DNA from 2 places in the Abyssisolibacter sp. ZYX002 genome. Region 1 is predicted to be linked to the other one. Evidence: predicted binding sites of a transcription regulator. Region 1 holds the regulator's gene; the other holds the start of a gene.

Region 1 (8,315 bases):
AGGAATTTTTCTATCGTTGCACATATAGATCATGGAAAATCTACATTGGCGGATAGATTGATAGAAAAAACGGGATTGTTAACAAAAAGAGAAATGACAGACCAAATATTAGATAGCATGGATTTAGAAAAAGAACGTGGAATAACAATAAAACTACAAACAACTAGATTAATATATAAAGCTAAGGATGGAAATGAATATATACTGAATCTAATAGATACACCGGGTCATGTTGATTTTAACTATGAAGTATCTAGGAGCTTAGCTGCTTGTGAAGGAGCAGTGCTAGTAGTTGATGCAGCGCAAGGAATAGAGGCACAAACACTTGCAAATGTTTACTTAGCTATAGATCAAGACTTAGAAATACTTCCAGTTATCAACAAAATAGACCTACCGAGTGCAAGACCGGATGAAATTAAGCAAGAAATAGAAGACATAATAGGGCTAGATGCACAGGATGCACCACTTATATCTGCTAAAGATGGTATAAACATAGAAGATGTGTTAGAAGATATAGTTGACAACGTACCACCTCCAACTGGGGACAAAAATGCATCACTAAAAGCACTTATATTTGATTCATACTATGATGCATATAAAGGTGTTATAGCGTATACGAGAGTGGTTGAAGGGACAGTTAGAAAAGGCACAAAAATAAAGATGATGGCAACAGGTAGCGAGTTTGAAGTAACAGAAGTAGGAATATTCTGCCCTAAAATGGTAGCAGTAGACAAGTTAGAAGCAGGAGATGTTGGATATATAGCAGCAAGTATCAAAAATGTAGGAGAAGCAAGAGTGGGTGATACAATTACAGAGACAGAAAATCCTACTCTAGAGCCATTGCCAGGGTATAAACAGGTTACGTCGATGGTATTCTGTGGTATCTATCCAGCAGAAGGTGAAGACTATAATGATGTTAGAGATGCACTTGCTAAACTACAAGTAAACGACGCAGCATTGACATTTGAGCCTGAAACATCAGTGGCACTAGGATTCGGTTTTAGATGTGGTTTCCTTGGATTATTGCATCTGGAGATAATACAGGAGCGTTTAGATAGAGAGTTTGATTTAAATATCATAACTACGGCACCTAGCGTTTTATACAATGTAATGAAGACTGATGGAGAAATGATAACTATACAAAACCCGACTAATTTACCACCAGTTCAAGAAATAAGTTACATGGAAGAACCTATAGTAGATGCTACTATATTGTCACCGACAGAGTATGTAGGACAAATCATGGAGCTTTGTCAAAATAGAAGAGCAGTATTTAAAAATATGGAATATCTAGAAGAGACAAGAGTAGCAATAAAATATGAGATTCCACTAAACGAAGTAATATACGATTTCTTTGACGCTCTAAAATCAAAGACTAAGGGATACGCTTCTTTAGATTATGAACTAAAAGGTTATAAAGAGTCTGAGTTAGCCAAGCTTGACATATTGATAAACAAAGAAGCAGTAGATGCATTTTCAATAATAGTACATGAAGAAAAAGCTTACGAAAGAGCTAGGCAGATATGTGAGAGATTAAAAGACGTAATCCCAAGGCATCAGTTTGCAGTACCAATACAAGCAACAATAGGCTCGAAAATAATAGCTAGAGAGACGATTAGAGCTCTTAAAAAGGATGTATTAGCTAAATGTTATGGTGGAGATATATCTAGAAAGAAAAAGCTACTTGCTAAGCAAAAAGAGGGTAAGAAGCGAATGAGATCAGTTGGTAGTGTAGATGTTCCACAAGATGCATTTTTAGTAGTACTGAAGTTTGACGAAAATAAAAAATAATATAAAGGGGCTGTCTATTAAGTCAGCCTCTTTTGTTGAGAGGGAGTATAAAAACAAGCATGAAACAACTAAGTTTATATTTTCATATACCATTTTGCAAAAGCAAATGTTACTATTGTGACTTTATATCATTTCCTCAACAAGAGAATATAATAAAAGAATATATAGAACATATGATAAAAGAGATAAGTATTTATTCGTACCTTAGTAGCAAATATAGTATCTCAACAATTTTTATAGGAGGAGGGACTCCTTCTAGTATAGATAGTTCATATATCCAGAGGATATTATATGAGACTGGTAAGATATTTACTATAGAAAACAATGCAGAGATAACAATAGAATCAAATCCCAATTCATTAGACAAAAATAAGGCAACAGCTTATAAGAATAGTGGGATAAACAGGATAAGCATGGGAGTACAATCCTTAGATAATAGACTGTTAAGATCCATAGGTAGAATACATGATAAATACGATGTATATAGAGCGTACGAAATCATTAGAAATGCTGGTATAGACAATGTAAATTTTGATATTATGTTTAATTTGCCTAGGCAGAGCATAAATGACGTTTTATATACGCTAGAACAAACAACTAAATTAGATGTAGACCATATATCACTGTATAGCTTAAAGATTGAACAAGGAACACCTTTCTTTCATAAATACAATAACGATCAGATAGCATTACCACACGAAGATATAGAAAGAAATATGTATCATAGATCTATAGATTACTTACAATCTAAGGGATATATGCAATATGAAATATCAAACTTTAGTAAGAAGGGATTTGAGTGCATACATAACCTCACATATTGGAAATTAAAGCCGTACCTCGGCATAGGGCTAGCCTCACACTCAAACATAGATGATAGTAGGTGGAGTAATAGAGAAAGTTTTGATAGCTATTTCAAAGAGGTGAAGGAAGGTAACAGACCAATAGAAGAAGTAATAGAAGTAAGAGATGATAAAATATTTGAGTATATGATGTTAGGGTTAAGATTGACAGAAGGCATAGATATAGATGATTTTTATGGTAAATTTAAAGTAGACATATTCGATAGGTATGGGGATGTACTAAAAAAACATAAAAAAGAAGGGCTTTTAAAAATAGAAGATAATAAAATAAAGCTTACAAGACGAGGATTTGACTTGTCTAATACTATTTTTTGTGACTTAATGTAATAGTTTTTGAAAAAAAATAAAAAAAACTATTGACAAATTTCAATATCAATGATAATTTAAGAACAGAAAGTGTTAGCACTCAACACTAGAGAGTGCTAATAAAATAAAATACTATCAACAAAGGCGCTACAAAATGCATTAGATTGGTAGGAGATATGTATGAAAGATGACAGAAAAATAAGGATACTACAAGCTATAATACACAATTATATAACAAGCGGTGAGCCTGTTGGGTCTAGAACGATTTCAAAAAAATACTCTTTAGGAGTAAGTGCTGCTACTATAAGAAATGAAATGTCAGACCTTGAAGAATTAGGTTATCTATTTCAACCCTATACTTCAGCAGGTAGAATACCGTCTGATAAAGCTTATAGACTATATGTGGATAATTTAATACAGTTTAAGAAGGTTGAAAACGAGAAAAAACAAAACATAAAAAGCAAACTGCTGGGCAGTATAAATGAAGTTGAACAGCTCGTTCAATCGAGCCTAAGTATATTATCCAATTTGACTAGCTATACTACATTTGCAATAGCGCCAAACCTAAGATATAGCAAGTTAAAACATATACAGTTAGTTTCGTTAGATGAATTTAGAGTATTAGTTGTTATTGTTACAGACACAGGTGTAGTAAAAAACACAATAATTAGGCTTCAATATGAAGTAAATGATGAACAACTGAATATAATAACAAATTTATTAAATACTAAGCTAAAGGGCAAAAATATTAATGAATTGCCAAGAACAATAAAAGAAGAAATAATGAATATGTTTATAGAAAATATGGAAGATTTACGTCATATTGTATCAGATATATTTCCAACTATAAATAGCACATTAGATGACTTTGATAAAATCAAGTATTATACAGATGGAGTAAATAAAATATTTAACCATGCTGAATACAACGATATCTGCAAGGCAAAAGAGATTATTTCATTTCTTGAAAATAAGCAGACAGTTATAGATATGCTGTTAAAGGAGAGCAATAAAAATGATATAGAGGTCATCATTGGTAGTGAAAATGACCATAATGAAATAAAAGATTGTAGCTTGATAACAGCAACATATAAAATGAATGGAAAAACTATAGGAAAAATAGGATTAATAGGTCCTACAAGAATGGAATATTCTAAAGTTATCCCTATAGTAAGACTCATGGCTATGGATATAAATGATATATTGTCAAAATATTTCTTTGATTAATGGGTGTAGGATAATCCAATCTTACACCTTTATAGAAGTAAACCTTAGCCATACATAAAAAGAGCAAAAGAGGGGTGTAAAAAGTGTGTGAATGTAACAAAAACCAAGATATAAAAGAAGATGCTAAACAGTGTGAGTGTAATCAAGAGTGTGAATGCTCATGTGAAGAAGAAAATCAAGAAACAGAAAATCAGCAAAAAGAAGAGCAAGTAGATAGTGATAAAATTATAGCAGACCTAAAGGATAGATATGTTAGGCTTCAAGCAGATTTTATAAACTACAAAAAAAGAGTAGAAAAAGAAAAACAATCAATTTATAAATATGCGAATCAATCACTCATTACAGATTTATTAGGTTCATTAGACAATATGGAGAGAGCTATAGATTCAGTCGATGAAGAATCAAAAAAAGAAAACTTATATACAGGTATCGAAATGGTCTATAAACAGATTCTTGAAATATTTAAAAAGAATGAATTAGAGGAGATTGATGCTTTAAATTGCAAATTCGACCCAAACCTTCATCATGCAGTAATGCAAGATACAATAGATGAAGATGGAGAGGATACAGTAACAGAAGTATTCCAAAAGGGTTATAAATTACATGACAGAGTTATAAGACCAAGTGTAGTAAAAGTGTCTAAAAAAAGAGTTTAGGAGGATATAAAAATGGCTAAAGTAATAGGAATCGATTTAGGAACAACAAACTCATGTGTAGCTGTAATGGAAGGTGGAGAACCAGTAGTTATAGCAAATGCAGAAGGAAATAGAACAACACCATCAATAGTTGCATTTACAAAGGATGGAGAAAGATTAGTTGGAGAAACAGCAAAAAGACAAGCAATAACTAATCCAGATAGAACAATAACTTCTATAAAGAGAGAAATGGGAACAGATTATAAAGTTAATATAGATGGAAAAGCACTAACACCACAAGATATATCAGCTATGATATTACAAAAGCTAAAAAGCGATGCAGAAAATTATCTAGGAGACAAAGTAACAGATGCAGTAATAACAGTACCAGCGTATTTTACAGATAGTCAAAGACAAGCAACAAAAGATGCAGGAAGAATAGCAGGCTTAAACGTACAAAGAATCATAAATGAGCCAACAGCAGCATCATTAGCATATGGATTAGATAAAGATGATGAGCATCATAAAATAATGGTATTTGACTTAGGTGGAGGTACATTTGACGTATCAATATTAGAACTTGGGGATGGAGTATTTGAGGTTATATCAACAAAAGGAGATAATCACCTAGGTGGAGATGATTTTGATAAAGTTATAATAGATTATTTAGCAGAGAACTTCAAAAAAGAAAATGGTGTAGACTTAAGAAATGACAAGATGTCATTACAAAGATTAAAGGAAGCTAGTGAAAAAGCTAAAAAAGAATTATCAACAGTAATGACAACAAATATCAATCTACCATTTATAACAGCAAATCAATCAGGTCCATTACATTTAAATATAGATTTATCAAGAGCTAAATTTGAAGAATTATCAGCAGATTTAGTAGAAAGAACATTAACACCAACAAGAAATGCGTTAAAAGACGGAGGATTAAGTCCTTCAGATATAGATAAAGTTATATTAGTTGGTGGATCAACAAGAATACCAGCAGTACAAGAAGCAGTTAAGAAGCTAACAGGTAAAGATCCACATAAAGGAGTAAATCCAGATGAGTGTGTTGCATTAGGAGCAGCAATACAAGCAGGAGTATTAAGTGGAGAAGTAAAAGACGTATTGTTACTTGATGTAACTCCATTATCATTAGGTATAGAAACAGCAGGTGGTATTTGTACAAATCTAATAGAGAGAAACACAACAATACCTACAAAGAAAAGCCAAATATTCTCAACTTATTCTGATAACCAAACAGCAGTTGATATCAACGTATTACAAGGTGAGAGACAAATGGCTGCGGACAATGTATCACTTGGGAGATTCCAGTTATCAGGTATAGCACCAGCACCGAGAGGAATACCACAAATAGAAGTAACATTTGATATAGATGCAAATGGTATAGTAAATGTATCAGCAAAAGATTTAGGTACAGGAAAAGAGCAAAAAATAACTATAACAGCTTCAACTAATCTAAGTGAAGATGAGATTAAATCAAAAGTTAAAGAAGCAGAAATGCACGCAGAAGAAGATAAAAAGAAAAAAGAGCAAATAGAGGTTAGAAATAATGCAGATTCATTAGTATATCAAACAGAAAAAACACTAAAAGATTTAGAAGGTAAGATATCAGATGATGAAAAAGCTAAAATAGAGGCTAAAGCTACTGCATTAAAAGAAGCACTAAAAACAGATAACATAGATGATATTAAAGCAAAAACAGAAGAATTGACTACAGAGTTCCATGCAATATCACAAAAATTATATCAACAACAAGCTCAGCAACAGCAAGCAGGGCAAGCTGAACAAGGGCAAGAAAACAACGCAGCTAAAGATGATGACATAGTAGATGCTGACTACGAAGTAGTAGATGACGATAAATAAAACAAACCTCGGGGTGTCTGAAAGACATCCCCAGAGGGCTGTTTCAGGGTGTGAGACAGCCCTATTTTAACTATCCAAAAGAATATTATAGGAATTATATATTAATAATAGAAAAATAAATAAAATTAGCATATAATAGTCTTGGATAACTTATTATAGATATGAAAAGGTGATAAAATGGGAAAAAGAGATTATTACGAGATATTGGGAGTGCAAAAAGGGGCTAGTGAACAAGAAATAAAAAAGGCATTTAGAAAACTAGCTAAAAAATATCACCCTGATTTAAACCCAGACAATAAAGAAGCTGAAGTTAAATTCAAAGAGATAAACGAAGCATATGAAGTACTTAGCAATCCTGAAAAAAAGAAAAGATACGATCAATTTGGCCATGCAGGTGTTAATGGTCAAGCAGGTGGTTTTAATGCTCAAGGCTTTGAAGGATTTGGGGATATATTTGGAGACATATTTGGAGATTTCTTCGGTGGAGGATTTTCATCACAAGGCAGAAGAAGAGCTGGTCCAAAAAAAGGTGCTGATTTAAAATATAGAGTTACAATTTCTTTTGAAGAAGCAGCATTTGGGACAGATAAAAAAATAGAAGTAACAAGATCAGAGGACTGTAAAGAGTGCAATGGAACAGGAGCTAAGCCTGGAACTAGCAAAAAAACATGTTCGAAATGTGGTGGAAGTGGAGAAGTTAGATATTCTCAGAACACACCTTTTGGTCAGTTTGTAAACGTAAAAACCTGTGAAGCATGTAATGGAAGTGGAGAAGAAGTAGAGAGCCCATGCCAATCATGTTCAGGAACAGGAAAACAGAAAAAAACTAAGAAGATATCAATTAAAATTCCAGCAGGTGTAGACACTGGCTCAGTAATACCTCTCAGAGGAGAAGGAGAACTAGGAGAAAAAGGTGGACCAAGAGGAGATTTATATATTTACATCAATGTGTTACCGCACAAGATATTTAAAAGAGAAGGTAATGATATAATATGTGAGTATCCAATAACTTTCGTTCAGGCAACACTAGGAGATGAAGTAGAAGTTCCAACATTAGATGGTAAAGTTAAGTACAAGATACCAGAAGGTACACAAACAGGGACAGTGTTTAGACTTAAGAACAAGGGGATACAAAGTCTTAGAGGCTATGGTAGAGGAGATCAGTACGTAAAAGTGAACATAGAAGTACCGAAAAATCTAAACAATACTCAAAAAGACATACTAAGAGAATTTGCCAAAGAAACAGGAGTGAAAGTATACGAGCAAAAGAAAGGTTTCTTTGACAAAGTTAAGGATATGTTTGATAAGTAATTTTGAGGGGGCTGTCTAATACGACAGCCCTCAAACTGTAGAAAAAAGCCCAATTTCTGCGTTGTCCTAAAATTTCCGTTGTTTACTTACCTCTAAGTAAGCTCTGTTACTCAATTTTAACACGCCCCCAACTTAAACTTTTACTACAGTCTGATATATTGATGACAAGTCATTAATATAACGGATGTAGAAAGCGTTAAAGTATAATGCTTTTAAATTTCAGCATATGAAGGCTGGTTTTTTAGCTGTATATAGGGTATAATAACAACAAGAACATTATCTGGTCAAGATAAAATCAAAGGAAGTG
Region 2 (8,315 bases), on a different contig from region 1:
TAATGACAAAGTAATTAGGATAGCAGGCTTAAAACTTGCTATAAGACGGTTTTTATGCTTTAATGAAACAATATATTTTTAACATCTAAATAATTGGGTATAATCATAACATAAAATAGATATAGAGGTGATAACTTGAAAAATTTAGATATACAGCAAACAGATAATGGAGTGATAGTAAAAAACATAAAGAACTTTGTGCCAAAGCACACTTTTGATTGTGGACAATGTTTTAGATGGAATGAAGAAGATGATGGTAGTTATACAGGAGTTGCGTATGATAGAGTAATAAATATGAAATTAGATAATAACATATTATATATAGATAACTGTAATATAGAAGACTTCAATAATATATGGGTGGAATATTTTGACTTTAATAGAAACTATGATGAAATAAAGAAAGAACTTAGCAAAGACAATGTACTTGCACATGCAATGAAGTTTGGCAAAGGTATTCGAATATTAAATCAAGATCCTTTCGAGACACTTATCTCATTTATTATATCTGCTAACAATGGTATTAGTAGAATAAAAAAAAGTATAGAATATTTGAGTATGAAATATGGTGAGAAAATTGGTGAATATAAAGGTAAAGAATATTATAGCTTTCCAAATGCTGAGGTGTTAGAAAAAATAAGAGCGGAGAATTTACGTGAGAGTGGAGTTGGTTATAGAGCTAGCTATATATTTAATACAGCAGTAGTAGTTGCATCAAAGCAAATGGATATATATAACCTTAAAAACCTTTCAACAGAAGATGCTAGAAAAGAATTAATGTTACTTGCAGGAGTTGGGCCAAAAGTAGCTGATTGTATAATGTTGTTTTCTATTGGTAAACATGATGCATTTCCAATAGATGTATGGGTAAAAAGGGTCATGGAATATTTCTATTTGCCAAAAGACAGTTCATTAAAATATATACAGAAATATGGTCAGGACAAATTCGGAAAGTATGCAGGCTTTGCACAGCAGTATTTATTCTATTATGCGAGAGAAGCAAAGTTAGGCAAAAAATAATTACAAAAGCGTATGTTGTAATAATAATGTAGTGATTATTATATATAGATTATGTTATAATAATGTAAATACATTATAGTAGGAGAGAGAGTCATATGGATAATAAAAAAATCAAGATACCATATTTGAACATTGTGCCAGTAGCTGTAATTATCATGCTATTATACAAGATAGTAAACAACGATAATGTGGCACCAATGTTTTATAAAATAATAAACCCATTTTTAGGAGGATTTTTGATAGCATACATATTAAATCCCTTCATAAGAATGTTAGAAAAGAAACTTAAGTGCAAGAGGGTACTAAGTATAACTATCTCATATCTATTAGTTCTTGGATTAGTTATATTCATAATTATAATAGCAGTACCAAAAATATATAATAACTTTGTTGAGTTAGCAAAAAATTTGCCAGACTTCATAAATGAAATGAGGGACTTTTTAAAGAATGACATAAATAATATCGAATTGCTTCAAAAATATAACATAGCAGAATATATTGACAATGCCATAGCTAATTTGGGCAAAACTGGCAATATAGCTAAACTTATGGATTATGCAGGTCAAGGAATAGGTAGCATAGCATCAACAGCCTTAGGTTTCACGCATGTGATGTTTAATTTAATGGTGAACAGTATAATAGCTATATTTTTGCTGTATAACAAAGAAGATTTTGTCAAAGGATTGAAAAGAATGTTATTTGCATTTATGGACAATAAAAATGCAAATAAAACATTAGCTATATATAAAGAGATAGATGACACATTCTCAAGATTCTTAATTGGTAAGATACTAGATTCAGCTATTATAGGAGTAATATGTTTTGTATTATTGCTTATTACAGGGAACCCGTATGCGTTGATACTTTCTACAATAGTAGGGATAACAAACATGATACCATACTTTGGACCATTCATTGGTGCAGGGCCTGCAATACTCATAACATTGTTTGTAAGTCCTATCAAAGCATTATGGACAGCATTGATTATATTAGGGCTTCAACAATTTGATGGATGGATACTAGGACCAAAGATATTAGGAGATCAAGTTGGTATAAAACCGTTTTGGATAATAACGGGTATACTAATAGGTGGAGCGTTGTTTGGTTTAGTAGGAATGTTTATAGGAGCACCTTTAATAGCAGTTATTAAAATCTTTATAGAAAGAATAATAAAAAGAAGGCTTGATAGCAAAGGTATGGCAGATATGTAATAGATAGAAATAAAGAGGAAATAAATAAAAAACTTAGAAAAACGAACATAATCAAGCATAATCAGGTATCACACTAAAAAATGGTTAAGTATGACATTTGATTGATGATGCTTGATTATGTAACATTATACATGTAATTATTAGCACTCAAGTGTAACGAGTGCTAATAGATAGTCAGGCTAATTTATTTAACTGAAATATTAGTTACTACATAATTTTTTATGAATATTTCGGGTCTTAAAAAATAAATTTATTAAGGAGGATGAAACATGAATATTAGACCATTAGGCGACAGAGTAGTTATCAAAAAAGTAGAAGCAGAGGAAAAAACAAAAAGTGGAATAGTATTACCAACATCAGCAAAAGAACAACCACAAGTTGCAGAGGTTTTAGCTGTAGGACCTTCAATAACAGAAGATGATAAAAAGAAAAATGAATTAAAAGTTGGAGATAAAGTTATCTTTTCAAAATATTCAGGAACAGAAATAAAGATTGACGGACAAGAATATACAATACTTAAGATTAGCGATATATTAGCAGTAGTGGAATAATTATTAAGAATAAAAGGAGTGATAATAAATGGCTAAGCAAATTAAATTTGGCGAAGATGCTCGTCGTGCGATGGAGCAAGGTGTTAACAAGTTAGCGGACACAGTTAAGGTTACATTAGGACCAAAAGGAAGAAACGTAGTATTAGACAAGAAATTTGGATCACCACTTATTACAAATGATGGTGTTACAATAGCAAGAGAAATAGAAATAAAAGATCCATACGAGAATATGGGAGCACAATTAGTTAAAGAAGTTGCTACAAAAACTAATGACGTAGCAGGAGATGGAACGACAACAGCAACTCTTTTAGCGCAAGCAATCATAAGAGAAGGTTTAAAGAACGTTGCAGCAGGTGCTAACCCAATGATACTTAGAAAAGGTATTCGTAGAGCTGTAGATACAGCAGTAGATAAGATTAAGTCTTATTCAAAAGAGATTTCAAGTAAAGAAGCTATAGCGCAAGTTGCTTCTATTTCTGCAGGTGAACAAGAAATCGGTAATTTAATAGCAGAAGCTATGGAAAAAGTAGGGAACGAAGGGGTTATCACAGTAGAAGAATCAAAGACTATGGGAACTACTTTAAATGTAGTTGAAGGTATGCAGTTTGATAGAGGATACCTATCACCATACATGGTAACAGACGCAGAAAAAATGGAAGCAGTACTAAGTAATCCTTATATATTAATAACTGATAAGAAAATCACAAATATTCAAGACATATTACCAATATTAGAGCAGATAGTACAACAAGGAAAAGCATTATTACTTATAGCAGAAGACGTAGAAGGAGAAGCTCTTGCAACATTAGTTGTTAATAAATTAAGAGGAACATTCAACTGCGTTGCAGTAAAAGCTCCAGGGTTTGGAGATAGAAGAAAAGAAATGCTAAGAGATATAGCTATATTAACAGGTGGTCAGGTTATATCAGAAGAATTAGGATATGATATTAAAGAGATAACTATAGATATGTTAGGAACTGCTAATACAGTTAAAATAGATAAAGAAAATACAGTTATAGTGGACGGTAGTGGAACTCAATCAGATATAAATGATAGAGTAAAGCAAATAAAAGCTCAAATAGAAGAAAGTACATCTGAGTTTGATACAGAAAAATTACAAGAGAGATTAGCTAAGCTTGCTGGAGGAGTTGCAGTTATAGAAGTTGGTGCAGCTACAGAGACAGAGATGAAAGAGAGAAAGCTTAGAATAGAAGACGCATTAGCGGCTACTAGAGCAGCAGTAGAAGAAGGTATAGTAGCAGGTGGTGGTACGGCATTAGTTAACGCTATACCAGCAGTAGAAGAGCTTCTAAACGAAGAAAAAGGTGACGCTAAAACAGGTGTTAGTATTATAGCTAGAGCGTTAGAAGAGCCAGTTAGACAAATAGCAGAAAATGCTGGATTAGAAGGTTCGGTAATAGTTGAGAAAGTTAGAAGTAAAGAAGTAGGAATTGGATTTGACGCTTTAAACGAAAAATATGTAAATATGATACAAGAAGGTATAGTGGATCCAACCAAAGTGACTAGATCAGCATTACAAAATGCAGCATCAGTTGCTGCTATGATATTAACAACAGAAAGTGTTGTAACAGATGAAGAAGAAGAAAACGCAGGTGGAATGCCAGCTGGAATGCCGGGAGGTATGCCAGGCGGAATGCCGATGATGTAGAAAGTATAAAATATTACAATAAAGTTATGATTTAAAGGGGACTTAATCTAGGTGCTTGAAACCATGGATTTTAGTCCCTTTCTTTTAGTGTATATTCATAAAATTTAATATATATTAGCAAAATGCATAACAAAAAACTTAAAACCATTGACTTTTTACATAATTCAAATAAAATAATAATTGGGGATTATTATAAATATACAATACAATTTGTATTGAGAAAGGTGAGTGTATGGAATTTATAAAAAATACTAATCAGGTATATACCATAAAAGAACAAGTATACAATATAGTAAAAGAAAACATCTTAAATGGTAATTTTAAGCCAGGAGAAAGATTACAAGAAAAGAAAATAGCAGAACAACTAAATGTTAGCCGATCTCCAGTTAGAGAGGTATTAAAAGAACTTATTGGAGAAGGATTATTAGAGAGTATCCCTAATAAGAGCATAAGAGTTAGAAAGTTGAGCAAAAAAGACATAATAGATATCTATGAACTTAGATATGTTATGGAAAAGTATGCTCTACAAAAGACTATAGAAAATCTTACAGAAGATAAAATAAAACTGTTAGATGAAATATTAGACAAGATGGAAAAAAGCTATTCAGAAGGTAATTTCAATGAATACTGTAAAACTGATGTACAGCTCCATGATCAAATATTAGTTATGAGTGAAAACAAGGTAGCTTATAATGCGTTTAAAAATATATTCTCTTTGATGCAACCATTCAGAATAATATCATTACATAATAAAAAGAGATTTGAAGAATCATTTAATGAGCACAAAATGATTATTGAAGGCATTAAAGAAAAAGACTTTAGCAAGTCATGGAAGTATAATTCTCATCATTTAAAATATGCTAAAGAGCAAATATTAAAATACCTAGAAGAAGAATAAAAGATATAGTTTTAGATATTAACGGATTGTTTCTAAGAATTTGAGACAGTCCTTTTTTATTGAAAAATCTATAAAAAAATAATACAATTAAAAATATATGCCTTAAAAGTTAAAAAACAAAAGACATAAAAATTTAGGCAGCATATAGGAGGGATTTATGATTTCATTTTTAGGCTTATTTATAGGCATAATATTACTTTTTTTCTTAATTATCAATACTAAGATTCATGTTTTTCCATCGTTGATTTTAGTATCAATATTAGTAGGGATTATGGCAGGACTTTCAGTTGATGATGTTCTAGTAGCTGTATCGGAGGGATTTGGAAAAACATTAGGTAGTATTGGTATGATAATAGGCTTTGGATGTATAATGGGGAAATTTCTAGAGAAAAGTGGAGCAGCAAAGAAAATAGCTGTTTGTTTAATAAGATTAGTGGGTATTAAAAATGTGGATGTTGTATTAGGGCTTGCAGGGTTACTAGTAGCAATACCAGTATTTTGTGATTCTGGATTTGTAGTTTTATCGCAGTTAGCTAAAGCATTTTCAAAAGAGACAAAAAAGTCAATGGTTGGCATAGGTGGAATGCTTGCTATGGGGTTATACATAACGCACTTCCTAATACCACCTACGCCAGGACCACTTGCAGTAGCAAAGTTTTTCAAAGTAGATTTAGGCGCTATGATACTTGGAGGGATGTTGTTATCTATACCTCTTTTTATAATTTCAGTATACTACTTTAGGTATGTAGGCAATAAATATCCTGATGTGATACCAAACATAGAAGAAGATTTAAAAAATTTACCATCAGATAAAAGACAGAAGGCTATAGATATAATACAAAAATCAATAAATGGCAACGATATTAATAACTTGGATTTTTATAATCAAGAAGAACTTCCAAGTGCAATGATGTCATTTGCACCAGTTGTATTACCGGTTTTATTACTATTACTAAATACAGTATTACAGGTTACATCTATAGAATTACCAGTAGTAGCAAAGGAAATTTTAACATTACTAGGCAATCCTATAGTTGCTGTATTTATAGGACTATTGTTAAGCATATATGGCCTTGCACCAAAAATAACGAACGAAGAATCAACAGAAATCATTGAATCAGCTATGCGTGGTGCAGGCTTAATAATACTCGTAACAGGAGCCGGTGGATCTCTAGGTAATGTAATAAGAGTTACAAATTTAGGACAAGAAATAGCAAGCTTTGTAATTAGTTTAAAAATACCAGCAATATTTGTACCATTGTTGCTTGGAGCACTAATGAGAATACCTCAAGGCTCAGGAACAGTTGCTATGGTAACAGGAGGATCAATACTAGCACCAATATTGCCAACACTAGGCTTAAATCCTCTTATTGCTGCATTAGCGTTATGTTCTACATCTATGTTTATATCTTATCCAAATGATAGTTATTTTTGGGTAGTGACTAGATTTTCAGGTTTGAGGGTTGAAACAAGCTTAAAAACATGGAGTGTAGCAACAGCTATTATTCCAATATGTGCAAGTGTATTGCTGATAGTAATAAATGCCTTATTTTTTATCTAATAAACGTATATGATATAATGAAAATTAAATATGGTGGGTGATTACATGAACATTAAATCGAAATATAAAGAATTAAAAATAGACATAGAAAGAATGAGAAAAGTAGCAATAGCATTTTCAGGGGGAATAGATAGCGTTTTTTTGGCAAAAACATGTAGTGAGGTTTTAGGAGAAAGTGTTATATGTATAACAATAAATACACCACTGCAACCTAGAAAAGAAATAAATGATGCTATTAATATAGCAAAAGCAATGAAATTAAGACACATAGTAATAGAGTTTACAATGGATGATCTAGTAGATATACAAACAAATTCAAAAGACAGGTGCTATATATGCAAGAAAATTCTATTTAACAAAATAAAAGACATAGCATTAAAACACGGATACAGTAATGTGCTAGATGGGTCAAATTATGATGACAAAGACGATTATAGGCCAGGCATGAGAGCATTGAAAGAACTTGATATAAAGAGTCCTTTACTCAAAAATAGATTAACAAAACAAGAAATAAGAACATTAGCAAAAGAACTAGAAATACCAATATGGAATAAACCTTCAATGTCTTGTCTAGCAGCTAGAATACCATATGATAGTGGTATTACAGAAGAAAAATTAGACATGGTAGAAAGAGCAGAAGAATACTTATCAAATATGAATCTAGAGCAACTTAGAGTGAGACATCATGGAGCAGTTGCAAGAATAGAAGTCTTACCAGAAGATATACCAAAGTTACTAGATAAAAGTGTAGTCTTAGATATCATAAAAAATATTAAAGGTGTGGGATTTAAATATGTGTGTATTGATATGGAAGGATACAAAACAGGGAGTATGAATAGAGAGGTAGGTGTAGATCAACATGAATGAGGAAACTATTAAAGATCTTTTAAAACAAGTGAAAAGTGGAACTGTTAGCGTAGATGATGCGTTGAGAAATCTAAAAAACTTACCGTTTGAAGATATTGGTTATGCAAAGATAGATCATCATAGGCAGATGAGAAATGGATATCCAGAAGTAATATATAGCGAAGGAAAGACCATAAAGCAATTTAGAGGTATAGTAGAGACAATGTTAGCAAAAGATAGTACAATATTAGCTACAAGAGCTGATAAAGAAAAATATGTATGCATAGCTGATATTTGTGAAGATATAAAGTACTATGAAGAAGCTAGAATTATAGTAATCAATGCTAAAAGAGTTAAAAAATCAGAACACAAAATACTAGTCGTAACAGGAGGTACATCAGATATACCTGTTGCAGAAGAAGCAGCTATAACAGCAGAGACATTTGGTAATACAGTAGATAGATTATATGATGTAGGAGTAGCAGGGATTCATAGACTTCTATCAAATATAGATAAATTAAAAGAAGCTAGAGTTGTAATAGCAGTGGCTGGAATGGAA

What was found. The regulator HrcA, encoded in region 1, represses chaperone genes, less so after heat shock. The targets are predictions, from matches to a motif close to TGTTAGCACTCNNNNNNNNNGAGTGCTAACA.
Region 2: P3X86_RS18830 (co-chaperone GroES) is a predicted target of HrcA. The motif match lies at 2,370-2,400, and genes of this name have one in related genera.

What each region holds. Positions count from the first base shown of each region.
Region 1 is NZ_JARMXH010000003.1:460,533-468,847, forward strand. Features, by position in the region: gene lepA (translation elongation factor 4) at 1-1,791, shown strand, start outside; gene hemW (radical SAM family heme chaperone HemW) at 1,851-2,981, shown strand; gene hrcA (heat-inducible transcriptional repressor HrcA) at 3,141-4,187, shown strand; gene grpE (nucleotide exchange factor GrpE) at 4,271-4,843, shown strand; gene dnaK (molecular chaperone DnaK) at 4,856-6,697, shown strand; gene dnaJ (molecular chaperone DnaJ) at 6,875-8,008, shown strand.
Region 2 is NZ_JARMXH010000010.1:16,914-25,228, reverse strand. Features, by position in the region: gene P3X86_RS18840 (DNA-3-methyladenine glycosylase family protein) at 136-1,020, shown strand; gene P3X86_RS18835 (AI-2E family transporter) at 1,116-2,231, shown strand; gene P3X86_RS18830 (co-chaperone GroES) at 2,501-2,782, shown strand; gene groL (chaperonin GroEL) at 2,811-4,451, shown strand; gene P3X86_RS18820 (GntR family transcriptional regulator) at 4,684-5,349, shown strand; gene P3X86_RS18815 (GntP family permease) at 5,507-6,910, shown strand; gene larE (ATP-dependent sacrificial sulfur transferase LarE) at 6,956-7,777, shown strand; gene larB (nickel pincer cofactor biosynthesis protein LarB) at 7,770-8,315, shown strand, end outside.